One region of the Geobacillus sp. B4113_201601 genome, then DNA from elsewhere that is predicted to be linked to it. Evidence: a T-box and tRNA genes for the amino acid it is inferred to sense, from the RefSeq annotation. Region 1 holds a T-box; the other holds one or more tRNA genes.
The links. A T-box is a leader RNA that pairs with one kind of tRNA and senses whether it is charged. The one in region 1 lies ahead of B4113_RS09890 (valine--tRNA ligase), so its partner is inferred to be a tRNA-Val.
Positions count from the first base shown of each region.

Region 1 (22,020 bases):
GACATTTTGACGAAACCGAAAAACGCCATTGTCAAGCAATACCAAAAAATGCTGGAGCTTGATGGCGTAGAGCTCGAGTTTGAGGAAGCGGCGCTCCGCGAAATCGCGAAAAAAGCGATTGAGCGGAAAACGGGGGCGCGCGGTCTGCGCTCGATCATCGAAGGGATTATGCTCGATGTGATGTTTGAGTTGCCGTCGCGCGAAGACGTGCAAAAATGCATCATCACCGTTGACACGGTGCGCGGCACGAAACCGCCGACGCTCATCCGCCATGACGGCACCGTCATCGAGCAAGAACGGAAAACATCGGCTTGATGGAGAAACCGCCTTTTTCCGGCGGTTTCTTTTTTTGCCCCCATGCCCTAGGCGCCGGCCGGCGCTTTTTTGTTTATTCCCGTCCGTTCCCGGAGATACTATCATACGACATACTATTAGAGGCAGGAGGATATCGGGGCATGGACTGGACGAACATCGTGCTTCTTATTCAGCTGTTTTTCGGGGTCATCATCGGCCTTTACTTTTGGAATTTGCTCAAAGGACAGCGCGTGCAAAAAGTTTCGATTGACAAAGAGTCGCGCAAAGAGATGGAACAGCTCCGCAAGCTGCGTTCGATTTCGCTCACCGAGCCGCTGGCAGAAAAAGTGCGGCCGAAACGTTTTGATGACATCGTCGGCCAAGAAGATGGCATCAAGGCGTTAAAGGCGGCTTTATGCGGGCCGAATCCGCAGCATGTCATCATTTACGGTCCCCCTGGCGTCGGCAAGACGGCCGCGGCTCGGCTCGTTTTGGAAGAAGCGAAAAAAAATCCGCTCTCCCCGTTTCAGAAAAATGCGGTGTTCGTTGAGCTTGACGCGACGACGGCGCGTTTTGACGAGCGCGGCATCGCTGACCCGCTCATCGGCTCGGTGCACGACCCGATCTATCAAGGGGCCGGGGCGATGGGGCAAGCCGGCATCCCCCAGCCAAAGCAAGGGGCGGTGACGAACGCCCACGGCGGCGTATTGTTCATCGACGAGATCGGCGAGCTTCATCCGATTCAAATGAACAAGCTGCTCAAAGTGCTGGAAGACCGGAAAGTGTTTTTTGAGAGCGCCTATTACAGCAAAGAAAATCCGCAAATCCCAAGCCACATTCACGACATTTTTCAAAACGGGCTGCCGGCTGACTTCCGCCTCGTCGGGGCGACGACGCGCACGCCGAACGAAATTCCTCCGGCCATTCGCTCCCGCTGTTTGGAAGTGTTTTTCCGCGAACTCGATCAAGACGAGATCGCTCTGATCGCGAAAAAAGCGGCAGAAAAAATTCGCTTGAACGTGTCAGAAAGCGGCATTCGTCTTTTAGCCGCCTACGCCCGCAACGGCCGGGAAGCCGTCAACATGATGCAAATTGCCGCTGGGCTAGCGATCACCGAGAACCGCGACCACATTGTAGACAAAGACATTGAATGGGTGATCCAAGCGAGCCAAATGGCGCCGCGCTACGAAAAGAAAATTGCGTCCGCTCCGGCCGTCGGTGTGGTGAACGGCTTGGCGGTGTATGGCCCAAACACTGGCGCGCTTCTTGAGATTGAAGTGACCGCCTTGCCGGCAAAAGGAAAAGGATCGGTCAACGTCACCGGCATTGTCGAGGAAGAAAGCATCGGCAGCGCGGAAAAATCGGTGCGACGCAAAAGTATGGCGCGCGGTTCGGCGGAAAACGTGATCACCGTGCTGCGGGCGATGGGCGTGCCGGCGGATCGTTACGACATTCACGTCAATTTTCCGGGCGGCGTGCCGGTTGACGGCCCTTCGGCCGGATTGGCGATCGCCGTTGGTATATATTCTGCCATTTACCAATTACCGGTCGACCATACCGTCGCCATGACTGGAGAAATCAGCATTCGCGGCTTTGTGAAGCCGGTGGGCGGCGTCTTTGCCAAAGTGAAAGCGGCGAAACAGGCAGGAGCGAAGAAAGTGATCATTCCCCTAGAAAACCGGCAATCGTTGCTAGCGGAAATCGACGGCATCCACCTCATTGCCGTTCGCCGCTTGGAGGAAGCGCTCGTCCACGTGTTCGGCGAAGAGGCGCTGCGCCGCGGACCGGCGTTGCTGCCGGCGGCGCTCGACCGATCCGAGAAAAAGCTCGTTTGATGTCGCGAGGCGAAGGAAACGGACCGCGGGCGCGAAGGAAAGCGGTCCAGCGGCGGAAGGCCTGCTTCGCTCTTTCCTCCTGCCCGGCTTCGGCGCGAGCGGATCGCGGCCGAAGTCGGCTTTTCTTTGCCGGCAAAACGTTCATCAAATTTTACAAACCCAGTGTATATAGCTGACCTCGAAAACAAACCGAAGGAGCAAAACGTTCATCAAATTTTACAAACCCGGCCGTCGTACTATACAATAAACGAATAGAAGTGAGATGTGGAGGTGTTCGGCGTGAACGGAAAGAAAAAGGAGGCGGCCATCCCGCTTTTGCCGTTGCGGGGGTTGCTTGTGTTTCCGACGATGGTTCTTCATTTGGACGTCGGGCGCGAGAAGTCGGTGAAAGCGCTCGAGCAAGCGATGGTCGAGGACCATATGATTTTGCTGGCGTCGCAAAAAGACGTGGCCGTCGACGAACCGGACATGGATGATTTATATAAAATGGGGACGATCGCCCGCGTCAAGCAGCTGTTGAAACTGCCAAACGGCACGTTTCGCGTGCTTGTCGAAGGCGTCGCCCGGGCGCTGATCACTGAGGTGGTGAGCGAAGAGCCGTACTTTTCCGTCAAAGTCGAAAAGTTTGCCGATCGGGCGGCGAAAGATTTGGAGGATGAGGCGCTCAAACGGACGATGCTCGAGTATTTTGAGCAATACATAAACTTGTCCAAGCGGCTGTCGGTCGACATTTACGCCTCGATCGCCGACATCGATGAACCGGGGCGGATGGCCGATATCATCGCTTCGCATTTGCCGCTGAAACTGGAGGAAAAACAGCGCATTCTGGAAACGATCGATGTCAAAGAGCGCCTCAATCGAATCATTCAAATTTTACACAATGAAAAAGAAGTGCTTCAGCTTGAGAAAAAAATCAGCGCCCGCGTCAAACAATCGATGGAGCGGACACAAAAAGAATATTATTTGCGCGAACAAATGAAGGCGATTCAAAAAGAGCTCGGGGAAAAAGAAGGGAAGACAGGCGAGGTCGAGGAGCTGAAAGAAAAAATCGAGGCGGCCGGCATGCCGGAGCATGTGAAAGAAACCGCGCTCAAAGAGCTGGACCGCTACGAAAAAATTCCGGCGACTTCGGCAGAGAGCGCGGTCATTCGCAACTATCTCGACTGGCTCATCGTCTTGCCGTGGTCGAAAGAGACCGAAGACATTCATGACATCAAACGAGCCGAGGCCATCTTGCATGAAGAGCACTACGGGCTCGAGCAAGTGAAAGAGCGGGTGCTCGAATTTTTATCGGTCAAACAGCTCACCCAGTCGCTCAAAGGCCCGATCCTTTGCCTCGCCGGGCCGCCGGGGGTCGGGAAAACGTCGCTCGCCCGTTCGATCGCCAAAGCGCTCGGCCGCCGTTTTGTGCGCGTTTCGCTTGGCGGCGTCCGCGACGAATCGGAAATTCGCGGCCATCGCCGCACCTACGTCGGGGCGATGCCGGGCCGCATCATTCAAGGAATGAAAAAAGCCGGCACGATCAATCCGGTCTTTTTGCTTGATGAAATCGACAAAATGTCAAGCGATTTTCGCGGCGATCCGTCAGCCGCCATGTTGGAAGTGCTCGATCCGGAGCAAAACCATACGTTCAGCGACCATTACATTGAAGAACCGTACGATCTATCGAAAGTCATGTTTATCGCCACCGCCAACCATTTGGCCACCATTCCGCAGCCGCTGTTGGACCGGATGGAAGTCATCCACATTCCTGGTTATACGGAAGTGGAAAAGCTGCACATCGCCAAGCGGCATTTGTTGCCGAAGCAGCTCGCTGCGCACGGCTTGAAAAAGGCGGCGCTCCAAATTCGTGACGAGGCCATGCTGACGATCATTCGTCATTACACGCGCGAAGCCGGCGTGCGGGAGCTGGAGCGGCAGCTGGCCGCCATTTGCCGGAAAGCGGCCCGTCTGATCGTTTCCGGGGCGAAAAAGCGGGTCGTGATCACGGAAACCAATATCGAGGAGTTTTTAGGGAAACGGAAATACCGCTACGGCCAGGCCGAAGCGAAAGACCAAGTCGGCGTGGCGACCGGGCTCGCCTACACGGCGTTTGGTGGCGATACGCTCGCGATTGAAGTGTCCTTGGCCAAAGGAAGCGGCAAGCTCGTGTTAACCGGGAAGCTCGGCGATGTGATGAAAGAGTCGGCGCAGGCGGCGTTCAGTTATGTGCGTTCGCGCGCCGAGGAGCTCGGCATTGATCCGGCGTTTCACGAAACGCACGATATCCATATCCATGTTCCGGAAGGCGCGGTGCCAAAAGACGGCCCGTCCGCCGGCATCACGATCGCGACGGCGCTCATTTCTGCCTTGACCGGCAAACCGGTGAACCGCTTCGTCGGCATGACCGGGGAAATCACGCTGCGCGGCCGCGTGCTTCCGATCGGCGGCCTGAAAGAGAAAACGTTAAGCGCCCATCGCGCCGGGCTGAAAACGGTCATTTTGCCGAAGGACAATGAAAAAGATTTAGCCGATATTCCCGACACCGTGAAGCGCGATCTCCATTTTGTGCTCGTCTCTCATCTTGATGAAGTGCTGCCGCACGCATTGGTGGGATGGAAGCCATGAACGTCACGAAAGCGGAACTCATTATCAGCGCGGTCAGACCGGAGCAATATCCGGACGGCGGGCGGCCGGAAGTGGCGCTCGCCGGCCGCTCGAACGTCGGCAAATCGTCGTTTATCAACAAAATGATCAACCGGAAAAACTTGGCGCGAACGTCCTCTAAGCCGGGAAAAACGCAAACGTTGAACTTTTACTTGATGAATGACTCGTTTTATTTTGTCGATGTCCCTGGCTACGGCTTTGCCCGCGTCTCGAAGCAGGAGCGGCAAAAATGGGGGAAAATGATGGAGACGTACTTTACGAAGCGCAAGGAGCTCCGGGCCGCCGTCCTTCTTGTCGATTTGCGCCATCCGCCGACGAAAGACGACATCATGATGTACGAGTTTTTGAAGCATTACGGGATCCCGGTGATCGTCGTCGCGACGAAAGCGGATAAAGTGCCGCGCGGCAAACAGCAAAAACACGCGAACATCGCGCGCGAGACGTTGCGGATGGCTGACGGCGACCCGCTTCTTTTGTTTTCCGCCGAGACCGGCCAAGGGAAAGAGGAGGTGTGGGCGGCGCTTTTGCCGTTTGTTTCCGGTTAGGCTTCGCCGCCCCGCTATTTTCGCCTTGCCCACAACAAATACACGCCGACGGCGACCAGCCCGAGCGGCCAAAACGATAAGAAGGAAGACAAGCCGGCTTGGACAAGGGAAAACAGCGGCTGGATGCGCCCGGAAAACGTCGCTATGGCGAAAAGAAGCAAAAACAGCGCACCGAAGCCAGCCCCGCTTTTTTGTTTGCGGCCGCTGGCGAAAAAAGCGATGGCCATGATCAAAAAAAAGACGTTGACGCCACGGGGCCACGATGGAAACGCGGCGGGGAGCATTAATTCGAGGCCGAAGCCTAGTAACAGGAAGCCGGGAAAAATAAACTGATGCTCGCGCGCCGAATACGCTTGACCGAGCAACGATGCGCCGCAAATGGCAAGCAATGCTGGCCAGCCTTGAAATAACCGCAACACTGGCGCCTCGAGCTGCCCGGCGAGAAAATACAGCCCGAGGCCGATGAACAAGATGCCGGAAAATGCTGTTTTGTTTTTCATCGCTGCGCCCCCGTTTCTTCTTTTTTTGCACCTGCTGAGAGCAGAAGAACTGTTTACAGTTTAGCATAGCTTGGCCGCCATGTTCACAATTTTTGCGAAAGCGGTTGATTCCATTATGGATCCAATCCGCTAGCTTGGCTACCATGTTCACAATTTTTTCAAACGGAACGATGGACAGTTGTGGTATAATGATGAAAGGAACGCATCTGTAAGGGGAGATGGCATCGTGCAAATTTTGGCTGTTAGCGTCAACTACAAGACCGCCCCTGTAGAAATTCGCGAAACGTTGGCGTTTAGCGAGGCAGAGCTCGGCGAAGCGATGGCGCAGCTCGCCAACCAAAAGAGCGTGCTTGAAAACGTCATCGTTTCGACGTGCAACCGGACGGAAATTTACGCGGTCGTTGATCAACTGCATACCGGCCGCTACTATATAAAATCGTTTTTAGCCGACTGGTTCGACATCGAAGTGGCGGCGATCGCCCCGTATTTGCGCACGTTGGAAGGGGAAGCGGCGATCCGGCATTTATTTCGCGTCGCCGCCGGACTCGATTCGATGGTGCTTGGGGAGACGCAAATTTTAGGACAAGTGAAGACGAGCTATTTGCTGGCTCAAGAGCGGGGCACGACCGGAACGATTTTCAACCACTTGTTTAAGCAGGCGGTGACGTTTGCCAAACGCGCTCATTCGGAAACCGGCATCGGCGCCCATGCTGTGTCGGTTAGCTATGCGGCGGTCGAGCTGGCCAAGAAAATTTTTGGCCGCCTTGCCCATCAGCATGTGCTCATTATCGGCGCTGGCAAAATGGGGACGTTGGCGGCGCAAAACTTGCACGGCAGCGGCGTCGGCAAAGTGACGGTCGTCAACCGAACGTTGGAAAAAGCGAAGCAGCTCGCCGAACAATTGGCCGGCGAGGCGAAGCCGCTCGGCGAACTGTCGTGTGCGCTCCTTGAAGCCGATATTGTCATCAGCTCCACAGGGGCCAAAGGCTATCTGTTGACCAAAGAGATGATGGCGCCGCTCGAGAAAATGCGCAAAGGCCGGCCGCTCTTGATGATCGACATCGCCGTGCCTCGCGATTTGGATCCGGCGTTGGCCGAGCTTGAGACGGTCTTTTTGTACGACATCGACGATTTGCAAGACGTCGTCGCGGCGAACGTGGCGGAGCGGCAGAAAGCGGCCGCCCGCATCGAAACGATGATCGAAGCGGAACTCGCGGCGTTTGGCCAATGGATGCAAACGCTTGGCGTCGTGCCCGTGATCGCCGCTTTGCGCGAGAAAGCGCTCGCCATTCAGGCAGAAACGATGAAAAGTTTAGAGCGGAAGCTGCCGCATTTGTCGGAGCGTGACTGGAAAGTGCTGAACAAGCATACGAAAAGCATCGTCAATCAGTTGTTGCGCGACCCGATTTTGCAGGCGAAGGAGCTCGCCGCCGGACCGAACGCCGACGAAGCGCTCCAGCTGTTTGCAAAAATTTTTAACATCGAGGACATGGTGAACGCCGAGCGCCATCACATGCAGCAGGCGAACGCCGAACGGCGCGATGAGCAGGGCGTTGATGCGGCCCGCGCTGCCCGTCCGTCATGGCAGCTGTAAGGTGGGATTTGTCGTGCCGCTTGTCTATGAATTGTCCATTTCGCTTTATATTGTATCGATTCTTCTATACTTTATCGATTTTTTGCAGCAAAACCGGAAGGCGAACGAAATCGCCTTCTGGTTGCTTTCTGTTGTATGGTTTTTGCAAACCTTGACGTTTGCCTTCCGCATCATCGAGACGAAGCGCTTTCCGATTTTGACGATGTCGGAAGGTCTTTATTTTTACGCTTGGCTGCTCATCACGCTGTCGCTCGTCATCAATCGGCTGCTGCGCGTTGATTTTATCGTGTTCTTTACCAATGTGCTCGCGTTTTTCATTTTGGCCATTCATACGTTTGCGCCGTCCTCGCAGTCGCCCGCGGTGGCGGAGCGGCTCGTTTCCGAACTGTTGATCATTCATATTACGCTCGCTCTTGGAGCTTACGCGGCGTTTACGTTGTCGTTTCTGTTTTCCGTGCTGTATATGCTGCAATACAGCTTGTTGAAAAAGAAAAAGTGGGGGGCGCGGCTTTGGCGGATGGCCGATTTGTCCCGGCTTGATTTTTGGTCGTATGTTTTAAACTTGCTCGGTTTGCCTATGTTGTTATTGGGATTGATCCTTGGCGTCATTTGGGCGTATATCCAAATCGACCATTTTCATTGGTATGACGCGAAGGTGCTCGGCTCGTTTGTCGTTCTGCTCGTTTATGCGATCTATTTTTACAAACGAGTGGTTCGGCAGATGCAAGGCAAGACGATCGCGCTATGGAACATCGGCTCGTTTTTGTTTTTGCTCGTTAACTTTTTCTTGTTTGGCAGTTTGTCAAAATTTCATTTTTGGTACTCATGATTGAGGAGGAGCGAGATGCGGAACATTGTCGTTGGCTCGCGGCGCAGCAAGCTGGCGTTGACCCAGACGAATTGGGTCATCAACGAATTGAAGCGGCGCGGGGCGCCGTTTACGTTCGAGGTGAAAGAAATCGTCACGAAAGGGGACCGCGTGCTCGATGTCACCCTTTCCAAAGTGGGCGGCAAGGGGCTGTTTGTGAAAGAGATCGAGCATGAGTTGCTCGTCGGCGGTATTGATATGGCCGTCCACAGCATGAAAGATATGCCGGCGGTGCTGCCGGATCGGTTAGTCATCGGCGCGGTGCCGCGCCGCGAAGACGCGCGCGATGTGCTCGTCAGCAAAGGAAAGCGGACGTTGGCGGAGCTGCCGGCCGGAGCGGTGATCGGCACGAGCAGTCTGCGCCGTTCCGCTCAGCTGCTCGCCTACCGCCCGGATGTGACGATCAAATGGATTCGCGGCAACATCGATACGAGGCTGGCGAAGTTGGAAAACGGCGAGTACGACGCCATCGTGCTGGCGGCTGCCGGTTTGGCGCGCATGGGCTGGAGCGATGAGGTCATCAGCGACTATTTGCCGCTCGATGTATGCGTGCCGGCGGTCGGTCAAGGGGCGCTTGCCGTCGAGTGCCGCGCCGATGATCGCGAGCTGCGCGAGTGGTTGAGCCGTCTGAACGATGAAGAGACGGAGCGGGCGGTCAGAGCGGAGCGCGCCTTTTTGCAGCAGATGGAAGGGGGCTGTCAAGTGCCGATTGCCGGCTACGCCGAAACGGATGGCGGCATGGTGCGCCTGACCGCCTTGGTCGCCGCTCCGGACGGCAAAGAAGTGTATAAAGAAATCGTCGCCGGCGCCGATCCGGAAGCGGTCGGCCGGCAGGCGGCCGCCATCTTGAGCGAACAAGGGGCGAAGGAGCTGATCGAACGGGTGAAAAAGGGGCTGGAAGGTTGATGGGCGCGCTTGTCGGCAAGACCGTGCTGGTGACGCGCGCGAAGGACCAGGCGGCGCCGTTTTCCGCGAAGCTGCGGGAAGCCGGCGCCATCCCGGTCGAGATTCCGCTCATTGCCATCCGTGAGGCGGCGAGGCCGGATGCGCTGGCGGCGCTGGCCACGCGGCTTGGGGACTATGACTGGCTTGTGTTTACGAGCGCGAATGCGGTCCGCTGCTTTTTTCCCTATGTTTCGCCGTCGCAGTCGCTGCCGAACGTCGCCGCCGTCGGCCGGAAAACGGCGGCGGCGCTCGCGGAGTACGGGGTGGCGCCGGCGCTCGTGCCGGATGATTTCACCGCCGAGCGGCTCGCCGTGTTGCTCGCTGGACGCCTGCGCCGCGGAGCGCGGGTGCTGTTTGTCAAGGGGGATTTGGCGCGTCCTGTGCTGCCGGCCATGCTGCGGGAAGCCGGCGCGGTCGTCGAGGAGTTGACGGTGTATGAGACGGTGCCAGATGCGAGCGGACGAGAGCAGCTCTTGTCGCTGCTTCGCGCGCGCAAGGTCGATGTCGTGACATTGATGAGTCCATCAGCGGTCACCAGCCTCGTCCGCCTGCTCGGCCGCGAAGCCGCCTTCCTTCTTTCCGGCACGGCTGTCGCCTGCATCGGGCCGGTGACGAAAGACGCGGCGGAGCGGGAAGGAATCGCCGTCCAGATTTGTCCCACTGATTACACGGCCGATGGTATAATCAGAGCGATGGAACAATATTTTTCCATGGAGGGGACGCGCATGACATTACCGTTTGACCGCCATCGCCGTCTGCGGCAAACAGCCGCCATTCGGGCGATGGTGCGGGAGACGCATCTTCATGTTGATGATTTCATCTATCCACTGTTTGTCGTGGAAGGGAGCGGCATTCGCCGCGAAGTGTTGTCGATGCCGGGGGTGTACCATTTATCGCTCGATCGTCTGCCAGAAGAAATCGATGACATCGCCAAGCTTGGCATTCGGGCGGTGATGGTGTTTGGCGTGCCCAATGAAAAAGACGAGGTCGGTTCGCAGGCGTACTGTGAAACCGGAATCGTTCAGCGGGCGATTCGCCAAATCAAAGCGCAGCATCCGGAAATGGTCGTGATCGCCGATACGTGTTTGTGCGAGTATACGAGCCACGGCCATTGCGGCGTCGTGGAAAACGATCAAGTGCTGAACGACCCGTCGCTTGAGCTGCTCGCCAAGACGGCGGTCAGCCAAGCGCAGGCGGGCGCTGATATCATCGCCCCGTCGAACATGATGGACGGATTTGTCGCCGCCATTCGCCGCGGGCTTGACGAAGCCGGGTTTGTGAACGTGCCGATCATGTCGTACGCGATCAAATACGCGTCGGCGTTTTACGGCCCGTTCCGCGAAGCCGCGGACAGCGCGCCGCAATTCGGGGACCGGAAAACGTACCAAATGGATCCGGCCAACCGCCTCGAGGCGTTTCGGGAAGCGGAGTCGGATGTCAAAGAAGGCGCTGATTTCTTGATGGTGAAGCCGGCGCTCGCCTACATGGACATCATCCGCGACATTAAAAACCGGTTCCCGCTGCCGCTTGTCGCCTATAATGTGAGCGGCGAATATTCGATGATCAAAGCGGCGGCGCAAAACGGCTGGATTGACGAAAAGGCGGTCGTGATGGAAATGCTGACTGGAATGAAGCGGGCGGGCGCTGATCTGATCATTACGTATTTTGCGAAAGATGTAGCCCGTTGGCTTGCCGAATAGAAAGGGGGCGGAATCGTGCGCAGCTATGATCGTTCAAAAGCGGCTTATGAAGAAGCGGTGCGGCTGATGCCGGGCGGAGTGAACAGCCCGGTGCGCGCCTTCAAGTCGGTTGGGATGACGCCGATTTTTATGGCGCGCGGCCAAGGCTCGAAAATTTACGATATTGACGGCAATGAATATATCGACTATGTGTTGTCGTGGGGGCCGCTCATTTTAGGACATGCCCATCCGCACGTCGTTGAGGCGTTGAAGCGGGTGGCGGAGCAAGGAACGAGCTTCGGCGCCCCGACGCTGCTTGAAAATGAGCTCGCCAAGCTCGTCATCGAGCGGGTGCCGTCCGTCGAGGTCGTGCGCATGGTCAACTCCGGCACTGAGGCGACGATGAGCGCTTTGCGTTTGGCGCGCGGCTATACGAAACGCAACAAAATCCTTAAATTTGAAGGCAGCTATCATGGCCATGGCGATTCGCTGCTCATTAAAGCCGGCTCCGGCGTGGCGACGCTCGGTTTGCCGGACAGCCCGGGCGTGCCGGAAGCGGTCGCCCAGCATACGATCACGGTGCCGTACAACGATTTGGACAGCGTCCGCTATGCGTTTAGGCGGTTTGGCGAAGACATTGCGGCGGTGATCGTCGAGCCGGTCGCCGGCAACATGGGAGTCGTGCCGCCCGTTCCCGGCTTTTTGGAAGGGCTGCGCGAGGTGACGAAACAATACGGCGCTTTGTTGATTTTCGATGAGGTCATGACCGGATTCCGCGTCGACTACCATTGCGCGCAAGGGTATTACGGCGTGGAGCCGGATTTGACGTGCCTCGGCAAAGTGATCGGCGGCGGCCTGCCGGTTGGGGCGTACGGCGGCAAAGCGGAGATCATGGAGCTTGTCGCCCCGAGCGGGCCGGTCTATCAAGCGGGCACGCTGTCCGGCAATCCGCTCGCCATGACGGCCGGTTACGAAACGCTGCGACAATTGACGCCGGAAGTGTACGAAGAGCTTGGTCGCAAGGCGGCTCGCCTTGCTGACGGTCTTCATCAGGCGGCGGAAAAGTACGGCATTCCGCACACGATCAACCGCGCTGGATCGATGATTGGCTTTTTCTTCACAAACGAGCCGGTCATCAATTACGAGACGGCCAAAACGTCCGATTTGGAGCTGTTTGCCGCCTATTACCGGGAGATGGCGAACGAAGGCGTTTTCTTGCCGCCGTCGCAATTTGAAGGGCTGTTTTTGTCGACGGCGCATAGCGATGAAGACATTGAATATACGATCGCCGCTGCCGAACGGGTGTTTACCCGCCTGCGCGGCTAAACGAAACGAGGGTGTCCCAAAAGCGGGATACCCTCTTTCGTTGCTGCATAGACGTGCTGACTGCTTCTGCCGTGATCGGTGGTGCCGATCGTAAAGGCTCAGCCCGATTTTTTTATCATACTGTCCTTTTTTCGCTCATACAATGGATACTGTCATAGAAACCATTTGGCGAAGGGACGGAAGGAGGAGGCCCGGTTGGAGCAGTCGTATTTGCGTTTTTCGCTCGAAGAATCGGTCTGGTTTCAAAGCGGACAGGAAGTCGCCGAGTTTTTGTCCATTTCTCTCGATCCGGTCATTTCCGTTGAGGAGTATGATCAATATATCACGATTCGCGGCGCGCTTGAGTTAAGCGGGGAGTTCCGCTCAGCGCAGCCGAAACTAGCTGCTGCCGAGGAAGAGGACGCGTTTGACTTGGCGAGCTATCGGTTCATTCAGCACATCGCGGTGCGCGACGACGGCGTCAGCGAACTGTCGCACCGATTCCCTATTGATATCACGATTCCGAAAAACCGGATTCGCTCGCTTGATGACGTGTACGTGACGGTCGAATCGTTTGACTATGAGTTGGGCGACAATGGCCGGTTGGTGGTGACCGCCGATATTTCCATCAGCGGCATCAGCGACGCGCCGCTCGCTTCCGAGTTGCCGGCTGATGAGGAAGAAGAGCCGCTGTTTGCCCCGTTTGAATCAGTGGCCCGCAAAGAGGTGGATGATCCCGAACCGTCTGCATTCGCTTCTCCTTTTCGCTATGAAGCGGATGAATCATCGGCGCTTGCCGCTAGCCGCCATGAAGAAGTAGAAAATGAAACAGAGCCGTTTCTGCCGCTTGAGACGGAAACGAAGGCGGTCAGCGCGCCAGCGGATGACGAGACCGATTCCCTCTTGCCGTCCGCCGAGGCCAAAGTATCGATCGGGGCGGCGAAAAAAGAGAAGGAAGAAGGGACAGAGGAGACGAAAACGAAAAGCGAAAATGCGCTCTATTTGACAAAACTGTTTGCGAAAAGCGAGACGGAAGAGTTTACGAAAGTGAAAATTTGCATCGTCCAGCAAGGGGATTCGTTGGACAAGATTGCGGAACGATATGAGGTGACCGTTTCTCAGCTTTTGCGCGCCAACGATTTGGAAAGCCCGGATGACGTCCACGAAGGGCAGCTGCTCTATATTCCGGCCATGGCGGGAAGCCGTTCGTTCTCATGAACAGGGTGCTTTCCGCTTCTTTTGCCGTCAAGGGGGCATCACGATGGATGGACGGTTTGCCAGCCAGCGCGCTCTGCTTGCCCAATATGGGGTGACGCCGGAGCGCATCGAACAGCGGGGCAAAGTAGCGAAAGTGTACACGACAAACGGCGTTTTCGCTTTAAAGGCGCTCCATGACGAACGGGAGGCGGCAGCGGTTTGGCAGTCGCTTCGCTACTATGGCCGCCGTTGTCCGCCGGTGTACGGGACGCGCCAACAGTCACCGTTTGCGGTCGATGGAGGCCGCCTTTATTATTTGCAGGCTTGGCATGATCAAGGGGTGAAAGCGGACGACGAGGTTGTCCGCTCTTTCTTTCGCGGGTTGGCCGAGCTGCACCGCGCCACCATCCGCACGGTGGCGGTAAAAGAGGAAGAAATCGAAGCGTACCGCCAGCAAAAAAAGAACGAATGGCAACGAGCGCGAGCTTTATGGGAAGAGCGAGTCGAAACGTATGAATCGGCGTGGTACATGTCGCCGTTTCAGCTCCAATGCTGCACCTATTTTCATGAAGTGATGCGCGCGTATTCGTTCGCCGAGGAGCAGTTGGCTGCGTGGGAGGAGGCGCTCAAGGAAACGAAGCAATGGCGGACGGCTTGGGTGCACGGAAAAGCGCGCCTCTCCCACTACGTGGCGCCGTATTGGATCAGCTGGGAGCGGGCGCATTGGAATTCGCCGGTATACGATTTGATCGCCGCGTTTCGCACCCATGTTCAAACGTTTCCGCCGCTTGCGCGGGCGTGGTTTGATGGCATCGATGAATATGAAAAAGCGCTGCCACTATCCGCCGGGGAGCGGGCGTTTTTATACGGCCACTTGGCCGAGCCGCGCGGGTTTGTCCGCTGTTTGGAGCGATATGAAGCCACCCGGCGGACGGAACGGAACGAGCGGGCCTACGTCGCCGCCTTGCAGCGCTGTTATTTTGCCTTTAAAAACATGGAAGCGGTCGTCATGCATCTTGTCCAGCGCGATGCCGCACAGCAACAAAAAGAGATGAGTGACGCCGAAGCGCCGATCGATGAACACGGTCAAGGCTAAATCCATCCTCGAACAGAAATCCGGAAACGCCTATGAGGCCGGTGATTTAGGGAAAAATACTGCTGATCCCATCTGTTTCTCAATTAGAGAAACCTTGCACAATCAACTTTCTTTTCTGAATGAACATGCCGCCGATTCGTGTGTGACAGCGGTTTTTCACCAGCCTTCTATGGCCATGGAAGCCGAAAACGTTGGTGAAAAACCGTTCGTTGCCTTGAGCGATGATAAGTTGAATGTTTGTTTTACATCCCATTTTCTAAATCCATTCCAAACGGAACGCGACAGCCGCCAACACAAGAATGGCCAATAAAAGCACGTCAAACGTTGTCGGCAGCAAAATGGTGCGGATCGCCTGAAAAACGGCGAGCGGAATGATCACTTGGGCGCAGATGGCGCGCACTTGCCGCAGCCACGGCGGCCATGAGTACGGATTGAAACGCCGCATCGGTCGTCCCTCCTTCTCCGGTTTACTATACAATATGAGACGGGCGAACGTTTGTCACCAAATGGCTTTCTGTCGAATAAATCAATAAAAACTTGGCAAAGATGATGGACAATGGTAGTATAATAATCGAACGACGATGACGATAAAAGCGAAGACGGGGAGGAGTACAGCGGCCCGCGCCTGCAGAGAGGGAAATCAGAAGCTGCGAGATTTCCTAGGATGGCGGCTGCTGGAAGGTCGCCCTTGAGCTGCTTCGTTGAAAGGCGCTGCTGCCGAGTAGAGGAAGCCGGTTGATTGCCGTTATGCCAATGAAGCGCTTAAGCCCTAGAGGGCGGTGGTTGAAAAACGCCGTTTCAAGATGCCTTTTTCCCAAGCCGGAGATGCGGCTGTGGTATGGGAACGGCGCTCTGCTTCCATCCTCTAGATCGCTGGTGAGAACGGTTGTTTCTCTTGAGCAGTGGGGAGCGTGCGAAAGGCGGTCCTGATGCGACAGGGCTTTTCGATTTGAGAAACGAGGTTGGGAAGCGTCCGGCTCCCTTCCATCCCCAGCCTTCTAGGCTTAAGAAAAAAGGTGGTACCGCGAAAGCAGCTCCTTTCGTCCTTTTCGGATGAAAGGGGCTTTTTTGCTTGCCGATCGGATGATGCACTCCGTAGGCAACAGCTATTGTCGATCACATGAAGGAGGGAACAAAAGTGGCACAGCATGAAGTGTCAATGCCGCCCAAATACGACCATCGCGCCGTTGAGGCGGGGCGTTATGAATGGTGGCTGAAAGGCAAGTTTTTTGAAGCGACCGGCGATCCGGACAAACAACCGTTTACGATCGTCATTCCGCCGCCGAACGTCACCGGCAAACTGCATTTGGGGCATGCGTGGGATACGACGCTGCAAGACATCATTACCCGCATGAAGCGGATGCAAGGCTATGACGTTCTTTGGCTTCCAGGGATGGATCACGCCGGCATCGCCACCCAGGCGAAAGTGGAAGAGAAGCTGCGCCAGCAAGGATTGTCGCGCTACGATTTAGGCCGGGAAAAATTTTTGGAAGAAACGTGGAAATGGAAAGAAGAATACGCCGGCCATATTCGCAGCCAATGGGCAAAATTAGGGCTTGGCCTCGATTACACGCGCGAGCGGTTTACGCTGGATGAAGGGCTCTCCAAAGCGGTGCGCGAAGTGTTCGTCTCGCTTTACCGGAAAGGGCTCATTTACCGCGGCGAGTACATCATCAACTGGGACCCGGTGACGAAAACGGCGTTGTCGGACATTGAGGTGGTGTATAAAGAAGTAAAAGGCGCGCTCTATCATTTGCGCTATCCGCTCGCCGACGGCTCGGGCTACATTGAAGTGGCGACGACCCGTCCGGAAACGATGCTCGGCGACACGGCTGTGGCGGTTCATCCGGATGATGAGCGGTATAAGCACTTGATCGGCAAAATGGTGAAATTGCCGATCGTCGGCCGCGAAATTCCGATCATTGCCGATGAATATGTCGATATGGAATTCGGCTCCGGGGCGGTCAAAATTACGCCGGCGCACGACCCGAACGATTTTGAAATCGGCAACCGCCACAACTTGCCGCGCATTCTCGTCATGAACGAAGACGGCACGATGAATGAAAACGCCATGCAATACCAAGGGCTTGACCGGTTTGAATGCCGGAAGCAAATCGTCCGCGATTTGCAGGAGCAAGGCGTCCTCTTTAAAATCGAGGAACACGTCCACTCGGTCGGCCATAGCGAGCGGAGCGGCGCGGTCGTTGAACCGTATTTGTCAACGCAATGGTTCGTGAAAATGAAGCCGCTCGCTGAAGCCGCCATCAAGCTCCAGCAAACGGACGGAAAAGTGCAGTTCGTGCCGGAGCGGTTTGAAAAAACGTACTTGCACTGGCTGGAAAACATCCGCGACTGGTGCATTTCGCGCCAGCTTTGGTGGGGGCACCGGATTCCGGCGTGGTACCATAAAGAAACGGGTGACATTTACGTCGACCATGAGCCGCCGAAAGACATTGAAAACTGGGAGCAAGACCCCGACGTGCTTGATACGTGGTTCAGCTCGGCGCTTTGGCCGTTCTCGACAATGGGGTGGCCGGATACCGACTCGCCGGACTACAAGCGCTATTACCCGACCGATGTGCTTGTCACCGGCTATGACATCATTTTCTTCTGGGTATCGCGCATGATTTTCCAAGGGCTTGAGTTCACCGGAAAGCGGCCGTTTAAAGACGTGTTGATCCACGGTCTTGTCCGCGATGCCCAAGGACGAAAAATGAGCAAGTCGCTCGGCAACGGCGTCGATCCGATGGATGTGATCGACCAGTACGGCGCCGATGCGCTCCGCTATTTCTTGGCGACCGGCAGCTCGCCGGGCCAAGATTTGCGCTTCAGCACGGAAAAAGTCGAAGCGACGTGGAATTTTGCTAACAAAATTTGGAACGCCTCGCGCTTTGCCTTGATGAACATGGGCGGCATGACGTACGACGAGCTCGATTTGAGCGGCGAAAAAACGGTCGCCGACCATTGGATTTTAACGCGCTTAAACGAAACGATCGACACGGTGACAAAGCTCGCCGACAAATACGAGTTTGGCGAAGCCGGGCGCACGCTGTACAACTTTATTTGGGACGATTTGTGCGACTGGTACATTGAAATGGCGAAACTGCCGCTGTACGGTGATGATGAGGCGGCGAAAAAGACGACGCGTTCGGTGTTGGCGTATGTGCTTGACAACACGATGCGCCTGCTTCATCCGTTCATGCCGTTCATTACCGAGGAAATTTGGCAAAACTTGCCGCATGACGGCGAATCGATCACCGTTGCTCCGTGGCCGCAAGTGCGTCCCGAACTGTCGAACGAAGAAGCGGCTGAAGAAATGCGGCTGCTTGTGGACATCATCCGCGCGGTCCGAAACATTCGCGCTGAAGTGAACACGCCGCCGAGCAAGCCGATTGCGCTCTACATTAAGACAAAAGACGAGCACGTGCGGGAAGCGCTTTTGAAAAACCGCGCTTATTTGGAACGGTTCTGCAATCCGAGCGAGCTGGTCATCGACACCGATGTCCCGGCGCCGGAAAAAGCGATGACCGCCGTCGTCACCGGGGCGGAGCTTATTTTGCCGCTTGAAGGGCTGATCAATATTGAAGAAGAAATCAAGCGGCTTGAAAAAGAGCTTGACAAGTGGAACAACGAAGTCGAGCGCGTCGAAAAGAAACTGGCCAACGAAGGCTTTTTGGCGAAAGCGCCGGCCCATGTCGTCGAAGAAGAGCGGCGCAAGCGGCAAGATTACATCGAAAAACGCGAAGCGGTGAAAGCGCGCCTCGCTGAGCTGAAACGGTAGACAAACGATCTTGCGGTTGATTATGATGAAGACGAATCCGCCATCAGGCGGGTTCGTCTTTTTCGCTGGCGGAAGCCGTCCGGCCCATCGCCAGCCTTTCGATCTTGATCTTCTCAAGGGAGGAGTCGTGAAGATGATCCGCACATATGAGGAAGCCGTCGCTTGGATTCACGGGCGGCTGCGGCTTGGCATGAAGCCGGGGCTAAAACGGATGGAATGGATGATGGAAAAACTCGGCCACCCGGAGCGCCGCGTCCGCGCCGTCCATATCGGCGGAACGAACGGAAAAGGGTCGACGGTCGCTTATTTGCGCTCGATTTTGCAGGCGGCGGGGTATTCGGTCGGGACGTTCACTTCGCCGTATGTCGAGCAGTTCAACGAACGGATCAGCGTCAACGGCGAACCGATCGGAGATGAAGAAATCGTGGAGCTAGTGCGAGTCGTTCAGCCGCTCGCGGACGAGCTTGAACGGACGGAACTTGGCGGACCGACCGAATTTGAAGTGATTACCGCCATGATGCTCTATTACTTTGGCAAACAACACATTCAAGATATCGTGCTCATTGAAGTCGGACTCGGCGGCCGGCTCGATTCGACGAACGTCATTTATCCGCTCGTTTCCGTCATTACGAACGTCAGCTATGACCATATGAACATCTTAGGCGATACACTTGGGCAAATTGCCGCTGAGAAAGCGGGAATCATCAAATCCGGCGTGCCGCTCGTGACAGCGGTCAACGAGCCAGAGGCGTGGGAGGTGATCGTCAAGACGGCCGCGGAGCGGAAAGCGAAAACATATCGGCTCGGCGTTGATTTTACCGTCTCCGACCAGCAAACGACCGCGGAAGGGGAGCAATTTTCGCTTGTCACGCCGTTTTCTGAATACCGCGATGTGCGCATTCACATGCCCGGCGCCCATCAAGTCGAAAACGCGGCGGTGGCGGTGATGGCGGCCGAACTATTGCGGCTTGGCTATTCATTTTTGATCGACCCGGAGCATATCGCCGCTGGGCTGGCTTCAGCTGCTTGGCCCGGCCGCTTTGAGAAGGTGAGCGACAAACCGCTCGTCATTGTCGACGGCGCCCATAACGAAGCCGGCATCCGCGCGCTCGTGGACACGGTGCGCGCGCATTACCCGGACAAACGCATCCACGTCTTGTTTGCCGCGTTGGCGGACAAGCCGCTTGCGCCAATGATCCGGCTGCTTGACGAGCTGGCTGACACGATCACGTTTACGACGTTCGATTTTCCGCGCGCCGCTCAAGCAGAAGCATTAGCCGCTCTCTCTTCCCACCCGCAGAAGGACGCTGCCAATGATTGGACCGGCTGGATTCGCGCCCAGCAAGAACAGATGGGAGATGACGAGCTGTTAGTTGTCACCGGGTCGCTGTACTTTATTTCAGACGTAAAAAAACAGTTCCGATAAGAAAATTTTTCTATCGATAATGGTTGAACGATGGTATAATAGAAATATAGGAAAATTGTCGCGAAACGGGGAGAGGAGCATGGAGAAAAGGGGGATTTTGCGCGCGCTTTTCGCGCTCGGATGGGTGTTTTGGCTTATGTTTGTCGTAGGCGGGAAGGAGGCACCGGTGCAAGCGGCAACGCTTCCCTCGCTCCAATGGCAGTTCACTTCCTCGCAGCCGGAGTACGCCAAACCGCCTAACGGCGATGCCCAAGGCCGGCTCGATGTGACGCTCATTCCGCAAGGAGCGGTGTCAGGAGTGATTCGCCCGCCGATCGATGTCGTCTTTGTCATGGACGTATCCGGTTCCATGACCTTAACCAAGCTGCAAAGCGCCAAATCCGCTTTGCAAACAGCGGTCAGCTACTTTAAGGAGAATTCCAATGTCAATGACCGCTTCGCGTTCATTCCATTTTCCGATGGCGTGCGTTTTGACAGCCTTGTTCCGTTTGACGCCAATGCGAACGTCATCAACCAGCTTGACGCGATTTTGCAGAAAGGAAACAGCCTGACGGCCAATGGTGGAACGAACTATTCAGCCGCTTTGTCGCTCGCCCGGTCGTATTTTAATGATCCGGCGCGGAAAAAGTACATCATTTTCTTGACCGATGGAATGCCGACGGTGCTGAATACGACGAGCACGATCACCTATAAGGAGATCAAAAAAACGTTTTCCGGCTGGAAGTACGGGGACAAGGTGACCGCTTCGATCCCGGTGACGTACACCTTGTATAGCAACGGAAAAGATGCAAGCATTCAGTTTGTCGATCGTAACGGATATAAGCGGTTGTTTCTTAACAATGGCGCCGATTATGTAAACGGCTGGCTGTTTTCTTGGGACAATGACTATCCGTTTACGTATTCGACGTTGGAAGACAACATTCGCGATGATGCGGTCAATATAGCGAAAGACCTTGGCAAAAACAACATCACTCTCTATTCGATTGGCTTCGGCAGTGATGGCGATGTCGATATGGACTATTTGCGGACGCTTTCGATGATGACCGGAGGGGAAGCGCGGCAAGGGACGCCGCAAAACTTGAACGCTTTGTTCCAGCAGTTTTCCCGGCTGGCCAACACTCCCGCGCTCACTGGCACGGTCCGCATTCCGCTTTCGTCGCTCGGCGGCAACGTTTCGATTGCCGAGAACGGACAAGTGCGGCTCGATGAAAGCAAACAAAACGCCTATATTTCTTTTTCCATTCCGTATTCATCAGGACAAGGGACGCCAAATCCTATCACCGTGTCCATTCCGGTGGCGTTCAAGGCAACAGGGACGTACACGTTTCAAGCGGAATTAACGTATCGGGACGTCTACGGTCAGCTCCAGCCGGTGACAACGAAAACGGTAATGGTCACCGTCAAGGCGGAAGCCCCGCCATGGTTTGATGGAACGGTCAAGCTGCAGGGGCTGACGAAACCGATCGACCAACTCGTTAAGCAAGGGGCAACGGACGGCGATGACAACCGCTTCCGTGTTGCTTATTCATTGGCGTTGAAAGGATATGTCGGCAATGTCTCTGGGACGATCAGCAATGTCCGCATCATTCAAGAGCTTCCGGACGGAATCTCGGTCATCCCCGACGGAAAAGTAGCAACGTTTGTCAATAACGGAAAACGTTACGCGCAGTGGTCGTTCGGCGGGCAAACCTTTGACTACAGCCAGCTGAACAAGCTGACGCTGACCGCGCAATGGGTCATGCAAGCCGACTACGCCATGAGCGGCACCCAATTGCCGCCGGCGCTCGTAACGTTCACCGACAGCCGCTACGGCGAGCGGACTTCGACGCTCACGCCGCCGTCGGAACGAATCGGAATGAAGGTGCGTTTGGATGATTTTCCGAATGTTTATTACGAAGGGGATGAAAGCGGGCTGATCACCAAATGGCAAGGGGTCGACATCGTGGGAAGAACGAAGCATCCTAACTCCTATGGACTGCTGCAGCTGCCGGTCAAAGCGCTGCAATACGATCCGAGCGATGACGGGGTGCTACTTGTCACCTATCGCAACGGCCAGACGGTGCCCGTGTATATTAAGCCGCATCTAGCCGTCACGACGTCCGCCGGCGCTGTGGCAAACGGAGCGACAGCGTACGAAGCGCCGACGGTCAAGTTGACCGGACCGGTGGCCGGCGAAGGGGTGTCGTATCGCTATCAGATCGTTCGAAATGGGGTCCCGGATGCTTGGGTAGCGCTCCCTTCACCGTATGAAATCGCCATTTCGAACGACGGGGCGTATACGGTCACTGTCCAGTCGTCGGGAGGGTTGA
Region 1 covers NZ_LQYX01000074.1:223,480-245,499, forward strand. The annotation lists gene clpX (ATP-dependent protease ATP-binding subunit ClpX) at 1-315, shown strand, start outside; gene lonB (ATP-dependent protease LonB) at 456-2,129, shown strand; gene lon (endopeptidase La) at 2,409-4,736, shown strand; gene yihA (ribosome biogenesis GTP-binding protein YihA/YsxC) at 4,733-5,320, shown strand; gene B4113_RS09845 (LiaI-LiaF-like domain-containing protein) at 5,335-5,820, opposite strand; gene hemA (glutamyl-tRNA reductase) at 6,047-7,414, shown strand; gene ccsA (cytochrome c biogenesis protein CcsA) at 7,377-8,243, shown strand; gene hemC (hydroxymethylbilane synthase) at 8,259-9,188, shown strand; partial or broken gene B4113_RS20515 (uroporphyrinogen-III synthase) at 9,188-9,901, shown strand; gene hemB (porphobilinogen synthase) at 9,953-10,927, shown strand; gene hemL (glutamate-1-semialdehyde 2,1-aminomutase) at 10,943-12,232, shown strand; gene spoVID (stage VI sporulation protein D) at 12,428-13,429, shown strand; gene ysxE (spore coat protein YsxE) at 13,473-14,504, shown strand; gene B4113_RS20525 (hypothetical protein) at 14,485-14,814, shown strand; gene B4113_RS09885 (hypothetical protein) at 14,761-14,949, opposite strand; T-box leader at 15,092-15,555, shown strand; gene B4113_RS09890 (valine--tRNA ligase) at 15,625-18,285, shown strand; gene B4113_RS09895 (folylpolyglutamate synthase/dihydrofolate synthase family protein) at 18,419-19,711, shown strand; partial or broken gene B4113_RS09900 (Ig-like domain-containing protein) at 19,791-22,020, shown strand, end outside.

Region 2 (6,516 bases), on a different contig from region 1:
AGATTTTTCCATCACTAGTTTTATGTTGGTTCATCACCAAAAGATGTACTTGATTTTTACGTTAAAATGTGATAGAGGTCTCTAGACGGACACGCAAAGTAAAACGCTGGATATTTCGATACCCATATCCTCGCCTTTTGATCCAGTTTATTTTGTTGTTGATTCCTTCCATTGGACCATTGGAGTAAGAAAAAACGATGCAAGAAAGCACGGCGTCTTTTCGGGTGATGAGTGCCTTGGCAATACGGCGTACGGCGGCACAGTCGCTAAAAAGGTACCGGTCAAACCATTGGGTCAAACGAGTTTCGGCTTGCTTTCTTGTTTGGCTTTTGGATACGTAACGGAAATGTTGAAGGGCTTGATAGACATCACGTAAATAAGCACTTTCTTGGCACCATTGTCGAACTTCCTGTCTCTCTTCTTCTGTTCATTTTTCTGGACGTTGGCTTAACAATCGGCACACGCGGCGAACGCTTCCATCATGGTTGATGGTTTGGTCACCTTTACCATACAGGAAATTTCGCATTTTTTGTACCCTTGATCAGAAAATAACCTGATTGTCAAGTACATTTTGTGGTGAAGAGCCTTTATGTTATTAAATGTATAGATTTTTCCATCACTAGCTTTGAATGGGGGTGTTGGAAAATATAAAGCTCGTGTATCCCAAACTGTGGAACGTGCCCCCACCAAATGGTCTTTCTATTTTTGGTACTGTAGAAAAACCCATATCAATTTCCAGATCAAGTTCTGAACTTTTTTGGTACTCATCTTCCGCCATTAACATTAGAGCATCGGCAGCAGAAACAGGATAAGTCCTTGGATAGTGAACCGGATAGACCATGACTTCTTTTATGTCATAATTAGGATACTGTTTTCTCAGACTACTGATAGCCGAATCAATGCTAGTTTGCAAACTCCCTTTCCACACAAGATCTCTTTGTTTTAGAATAATCGCTCCTGACGGCATTGATTGGCTTTCCCATGCGGACACGTTATACCACATATTCTTATACGCTCTTGCTCCGTTAGCCAAAGCTGTCCATAAATTGGGGTTCTCTTGATAGTGTGGCCCACTAGCCTTAATTAAACCGCTTCGATTTTCAGGACTCCGAAGATCGAAATAATAGACCGTTGTACTTCCGTTTAAATAAGATTTGGGTTTAGGATTCTGCGAAAAAGAGAACCCCGATAGCATCAAGAAGGCGAATACTGTAAAAATCAAAGATATAGTTTTTTTCATTTCACTTTCCCCTATCTTTGAAACACAATGTTACTCTGAGGAAGTACATAGTATCCTCCACCAACTTGATATACATTATTCTTAGTTGAATATACTTTTACTTTTTGGTTTACTTTAATCTTCTTATACAGTTTTCTCTTAGAGTTGTAGATAACCATATCGCCCTTTTTAGAGTAAATAGTCCCTAGATAAAAAGAGGTATTGCTATTCTTCAATACATAGTATCCTCCGCCAACTAAATACCGATCCTTTTGAATCCCGTACACCCGAATGTCTTCATTCTTTTTGAGCTTACGATGTATCTTACCTTTCAGATTGTACATCGGAACATTGTTATTTTTAATTATCAATCTCCCAATGTACTTTACGCTTGGCGTTGGAATGATTGGCTGTTTGTTGGTATTAGAACCATTATTGTTATTGTTGCTGCCATTTGTATCGTTACTAATGCTTTGTCCTTTGAAATACTGATCCCTCTGTTCTTTAGACAACGGAACAAGATTTACATCTGGATAAAAATAAGCTCTTAAATAAAAGGAGTTGCGATCGTTAGATCCCATCATACCCAACCAATAAGTATGATCGTTGTCTGGGTTTGTAATGTAGAAAGCTACTCTCAAGTAATAATTCTCTTTTGAATCTCGATTCATATAATCAACAACTGTATTTAATGTGTTAGTAGCTCTTTCCGCTGAATCATCTCTTCCATCTAATTGATAAGGTTCAGAATAAAGATAAACTGGTAGAGTAACATTTTCCTGAAGTCTATAATTTTCCCAACACCCCCCACAAAAATTCTTCCTCCTAATTTCTAATACCAACGTCCCATGTTGAGTTCTTTCTGTACTAAATCCCACACTTTCTATTTGAATTGTGCCTCCGCCGCCACCTTCAATATTCCCTGTCACCCATTTAGGTTCAATAATCTCTGGTTTCACATATGGAACAGAAACGGTCGCTGCCTCTACTTTCGATACCAAATTAGGAATCGGTACACTACTCGGTGCTGATCCAAATAACATAGCTGATGTCAATAAAATAGGTAATGCTTTCTTTGCTCTCAATTTAATCCCTCTAAATAGAAAATTAACCAGAAAATAACAGTATAGAAGTTAATTCGCTCTTCCTTCCACAAGGGTTCAACAATATCATTTTAATTCATCTGCGTAATGTTCAAGACCTCGTGCAAAAGGTTTTACACTTTCAGGGGAAAGAAGCAGTATTGTATTTATGAGCGTGCGAACAGACTCACCATACTCACCTGCACTATATTGTGCCAAAGCATAGAAACAACGTATTCCAATATGATTTGGAAATTCCTCGATTGCACTCTTAAGAATGTGTTTGGAATGTTCTAACTGCCCTATATTTCTAAGACTTGAACCCAGACATAATAATGCTACACATCGTTGCTCAGCAGGTAACCCAAGCGACAGTGCTCTCTCATAGTAAGGTATCGCTTCTTGTTCTTTACCCATAGCATCTAAAGTCAAGCCGATTTTTAACTGAACAAAAGGGTTGTCAGCTTCGATTTTTTCTAATAGAATGAGCAAATCAATGCACTCTGTAAATCGCCCTCTATACGGAATTTTTCAGCCGATTGTATTAAGTCGGATGTATTCATATGCTCGCTCCTCTTCTAAAACATAATCCCAACTTGATTCATCTTCCCATTATTGATAATCAGAGAAGAAAAATTCTCCAATTACAACCCGTGGTGCTAGATAAAATCGAGTAAACATAAAAATAGCCCTTACCTGCGGATTCCTTGTAGAATGAAATACATCATCAACTCCTTTCTAAAAAATTATTTTTGACGATGAGACCGAATTGCAAAATGTTCGTATATACTACAGGTGTCATGAAACTTTGTCATGGCTAACTCATTATTCTCAAAGCTTAGACCGTGTTTGGTTTCTAATTTGATCACTACTTGTATGAATATTTTACCATTCAATAACATCCTGTACATAGTTAATTTTCCAAATTAGTTTTATAAATTTTCAAAGGAATGACAACAAAAATAAAAAATCCCTTGAAGCCTTGTGGTTCAAGGGATTTCGCTTGATGATTCCGACTGGGCTCGAACCAGCGACCTCCACCCTGTCAAGGTGGCGCTCTCCCAGCTGAGCTACGGAATCATATATTGTTGTCCGCTATCGAACACATTTTTAATTATATAGACGAGCATACGCGTTGTCAACAACTTTTTAAAAAAATCGCTGTTCAGTTTGAGAAAGGGAAAGCGGCCTTCCCCTAAAAGGTTGGTGAAAAACGGTTGTTTCTCTTGAACAATAGGGCAGTGTTTGCAAGCCGATCTTGGATGCGACAGGGCTTTTCTATTTGAGAAACGAAGCTGGTAAGCGGCCTGTTTCCTTAAATCACCGCCCTTCAAAAGGTTGGTGAAAACCCACTGTTTGCCTTGATCGGCGATGGAACGCGTGAACATAGAGGCTGATGCAGCAAGTTTTTTCTACTTGAGAAACGATCCGAAGAAGCGGTTGGGCGAGTAAATCACCGGCCTCCTAAACAAACAATCGGTGGCGGAACGGTTCAAGCAAGAGCGGGGGCAACGGCGACAGGTGGTTTCGTATTGCCCAGTGACGCGGCGGCGCTGTTCTTTGGCGAAGGCGGCCGTTTTGCCGGGAGGCGCGGGGGTGGGTTTACGGCCGAGTGAAGGCGCTCCATGGCGGTTCCGTGCTGAGGGGGAATGGGCGTCAACCGCCGCGCTGTACGCAGTGGTTTCCCCCTCCGTTTTGCGATGACCACGTTGAACGATTGGAGCGCCCTCGGCATCGGTTGGCGGAAAAACGGCAACACGGCGACAGACGGGGCTTTGGTTCACTGTCTTTTCACGCTTTGTGTGATGACCATGTTCACCACTTCCGGGCGCGGCCGGCGTTGGCACTGGCGCAGGGATAGATTTGCGTGATGATCATGTCCATCACTTCCCCCCACGACAACGGAGCTTTCGTTCGCCGCCTTTTAGCGCGCCGAAATCGACGGTTGTTCTTTCACAAACGACAGCGCCTGCTCAATATCGGCGATCAGATCGTTGACATCCTCAAGCCCGACGCTCAGCCGCAGCAAGCCGTCGGTAATGCCGCGCCGCAGCCGCTCTTCCTTCGGCATGGCGGCGTGCGACATTTTCGCCGGGTGCGACAAAATCGATTCGACCGCCCCAAGGCTGACGGCGAACACCGGCAGGCGGACGTGGCGGACGAACGTCCGGACCGCTTCTTCATCGGCCAAGCGGAACGACAGCACGGCGCCAAACCCCGCCGCTTGGCCGCGTTGAATGTCATGGCCTGGATGGTTCGCCAATCCCGGATAATACACCTCTTCCACTTTCGGATGGCGGAGCAAATACTCGGCGATGGCCATGGCCGATGCGGACGACTGTTTCAGCCGAACGTGAAGCGTTTTTAGCCCCCGAAGCACAAGCCACGCGTCTTGGACGCCGAGGACGGCGCCAAAGGCGTTTTGCCATTTGTACAGCTGTTTGCCGAGCTCCTCGTCTTTTACGACCGCCAGTCCGGCGACGACGTCGCTATGGCCGGCTAAAAACTTTGTTGCGCTGTGGAGGACAACGTCGACGCCGAGATCCAACGGCCGCTGCAGCGCCGGGGTCATGAACGTATTATCCAAAAACGTCAAACAGCCGTGCGCTTTCGCCAGCTCGACGACAGCGCGAATGTCGGTCACTTTTAACAGCGGGTTGGACGGGGTTTCCATATAAATGACTTTCGTGTTCGGCCGGATGTTTTCCGCCACCGCCTTGAGATCGGTCATATCGACGAACGTATAGTCAATGCCGAATCGGCTCAGCACTTCGGTGACGATCCGGTACGTGCCGCCGTAGACGTCTTCCGTCACAAGCACATGGTCGCCTTTGGACAGGAGCAACAACGCCGTGGAGATGGCGGCCATGCCCGAGGCGAACGCGAACCCGCGCACACCGCCTTCTAAGGCGGCGATCGTCTCCTCAAGCGCCTCGCGCGTCGGATTGCCAGAGCGGCTGTAGTCGTATTTTCCGAATGAGTCGAAATCAAACTGATGGAACGTGGAGGCGTGTTGGATCGGCACGCTCACCGCCCCGGTTGCGCGGTCGACTTTCCATTCGTTATGGAGCAGTTTTGTCGAAAACGACCATTCCCGTTCCATCGCTCACACCTCTTTCATGTTTTTGAACGCTTGCGCCAAGTCGACGATCAAATCATCGGCGTGTTCAATGCCGACCGAGAAGCGGAGCAGCCGGTTGCAGACGCCGTTTCGGATGCGGATGTCTTCCGGAATGTCCGCGTGCGTCTGTGTCGCCGGATACGTAATAAAGCTTTCAACCCCGCCTAAGCTTTCCGCGAACGTAATAAGGCGCAAGCTTTTTAAAAATCCGTTCACCCACTTTTCATCGGCAATCCGGAACGACAGCATCCCACCTCTTCCTGGATATAAGACGTCGGTCACATCTTCATGTTGGCGCAAAAAGGCGCTGATGCGCTTGGCGTTTTCTTCATGCTGGCGCATCCTTAGCGCCAACGTTTTCATCCCGCGGATCAATAGCCAAGAGTCAAACGGGGACAAGACGGCGCCGATGGCGTTATGGTACTCGGCCAAGCGTTGACAAAGCGCTTCTCCCTTGGCAACGACCAAGCCGGCCAACACATCGTTATGGCCGCCTAAATATTTCGTGGCGCTGTGGATGACGATATCGGCTCCTTGTTCGATCGGGCGCTGGAGCACCGGGGTGTAAAACGTGTTATCCACGATCAACAATAGCCCGTGCCGTTGGGCAAGCTGGGCGACCGCGGAAATATCGGTCTCGTGCATCAGTGGGTTTGTCGGCGTTTCCAAGAAAATCGCCTTCGTTTTTTCGCTGATACACGCTTCCACCGCATCGAGATCGGAAAAATCGACATAATGGAACCGAAGACCGTACTTGCGCCAGCCGCGCTCAAACAGCCGGTACGTGCCGCCGTAAAGGTCGGCCGATACGAGAAACTCATCTCCGCTCTCAAACAAGGCGAGCACCGTCTGAATGGCGGCCATGCCGGAGCTGAACGCATAGCCTTGATCGCCGCCTTCCAGCTTCGCGATCGCCTCCTCAACAATTTTGCGCGTTGGATTGCCGGTGCGGATGTAGTCAAACCCAGTCGACTCTCCGATGCCGGCATGGCGGTAGGCGGTCGAAAAATAGACGGGCGGGTTGACCGTTCCTGTCACGGTTTCGCTCCGGTTGCCGATTTGCGCTAACAACGTCTCCAGTTTCTCCATCTCAT
Region 2 covers NZ_LQYX01000111.1:66,120-72,635, reverse strand. The annotation lists gene B4113_RS19705 (hypothetical protein) at 1-37, opposite strand, end outside; partial or broken gene B4113_RS19160 (transposase) at 62-511, opposite strand; gene B4113_RS15600 (hypothetical protein) at 620-1,240, opposite strand; gene B4113_RS15595 (hypothetical protein) at 1,252-2,304, opposite strand; gene B4113_RS15590 (tetratricopeptide repeat protein) at 2,389-2,793, opposite strand; tRNA gene B4113_RS15585 (tRNA-Val) at 3,309-3,381, opposite strand; gene metC (cystathionine beta-lyase) at 4,226-5,404, opposite strand; gene B4113_RS15565 (methionine biosynthesis PLP-dependent protein) at 5,408-6,511, opposite strand.
Region 2: it has a tRNA-Val gene. The T-box ahead of B4113_RS09890 (valine--tRNA ligase) is inferred to sense a tRNA for this amino acid. The anticodon was not compared.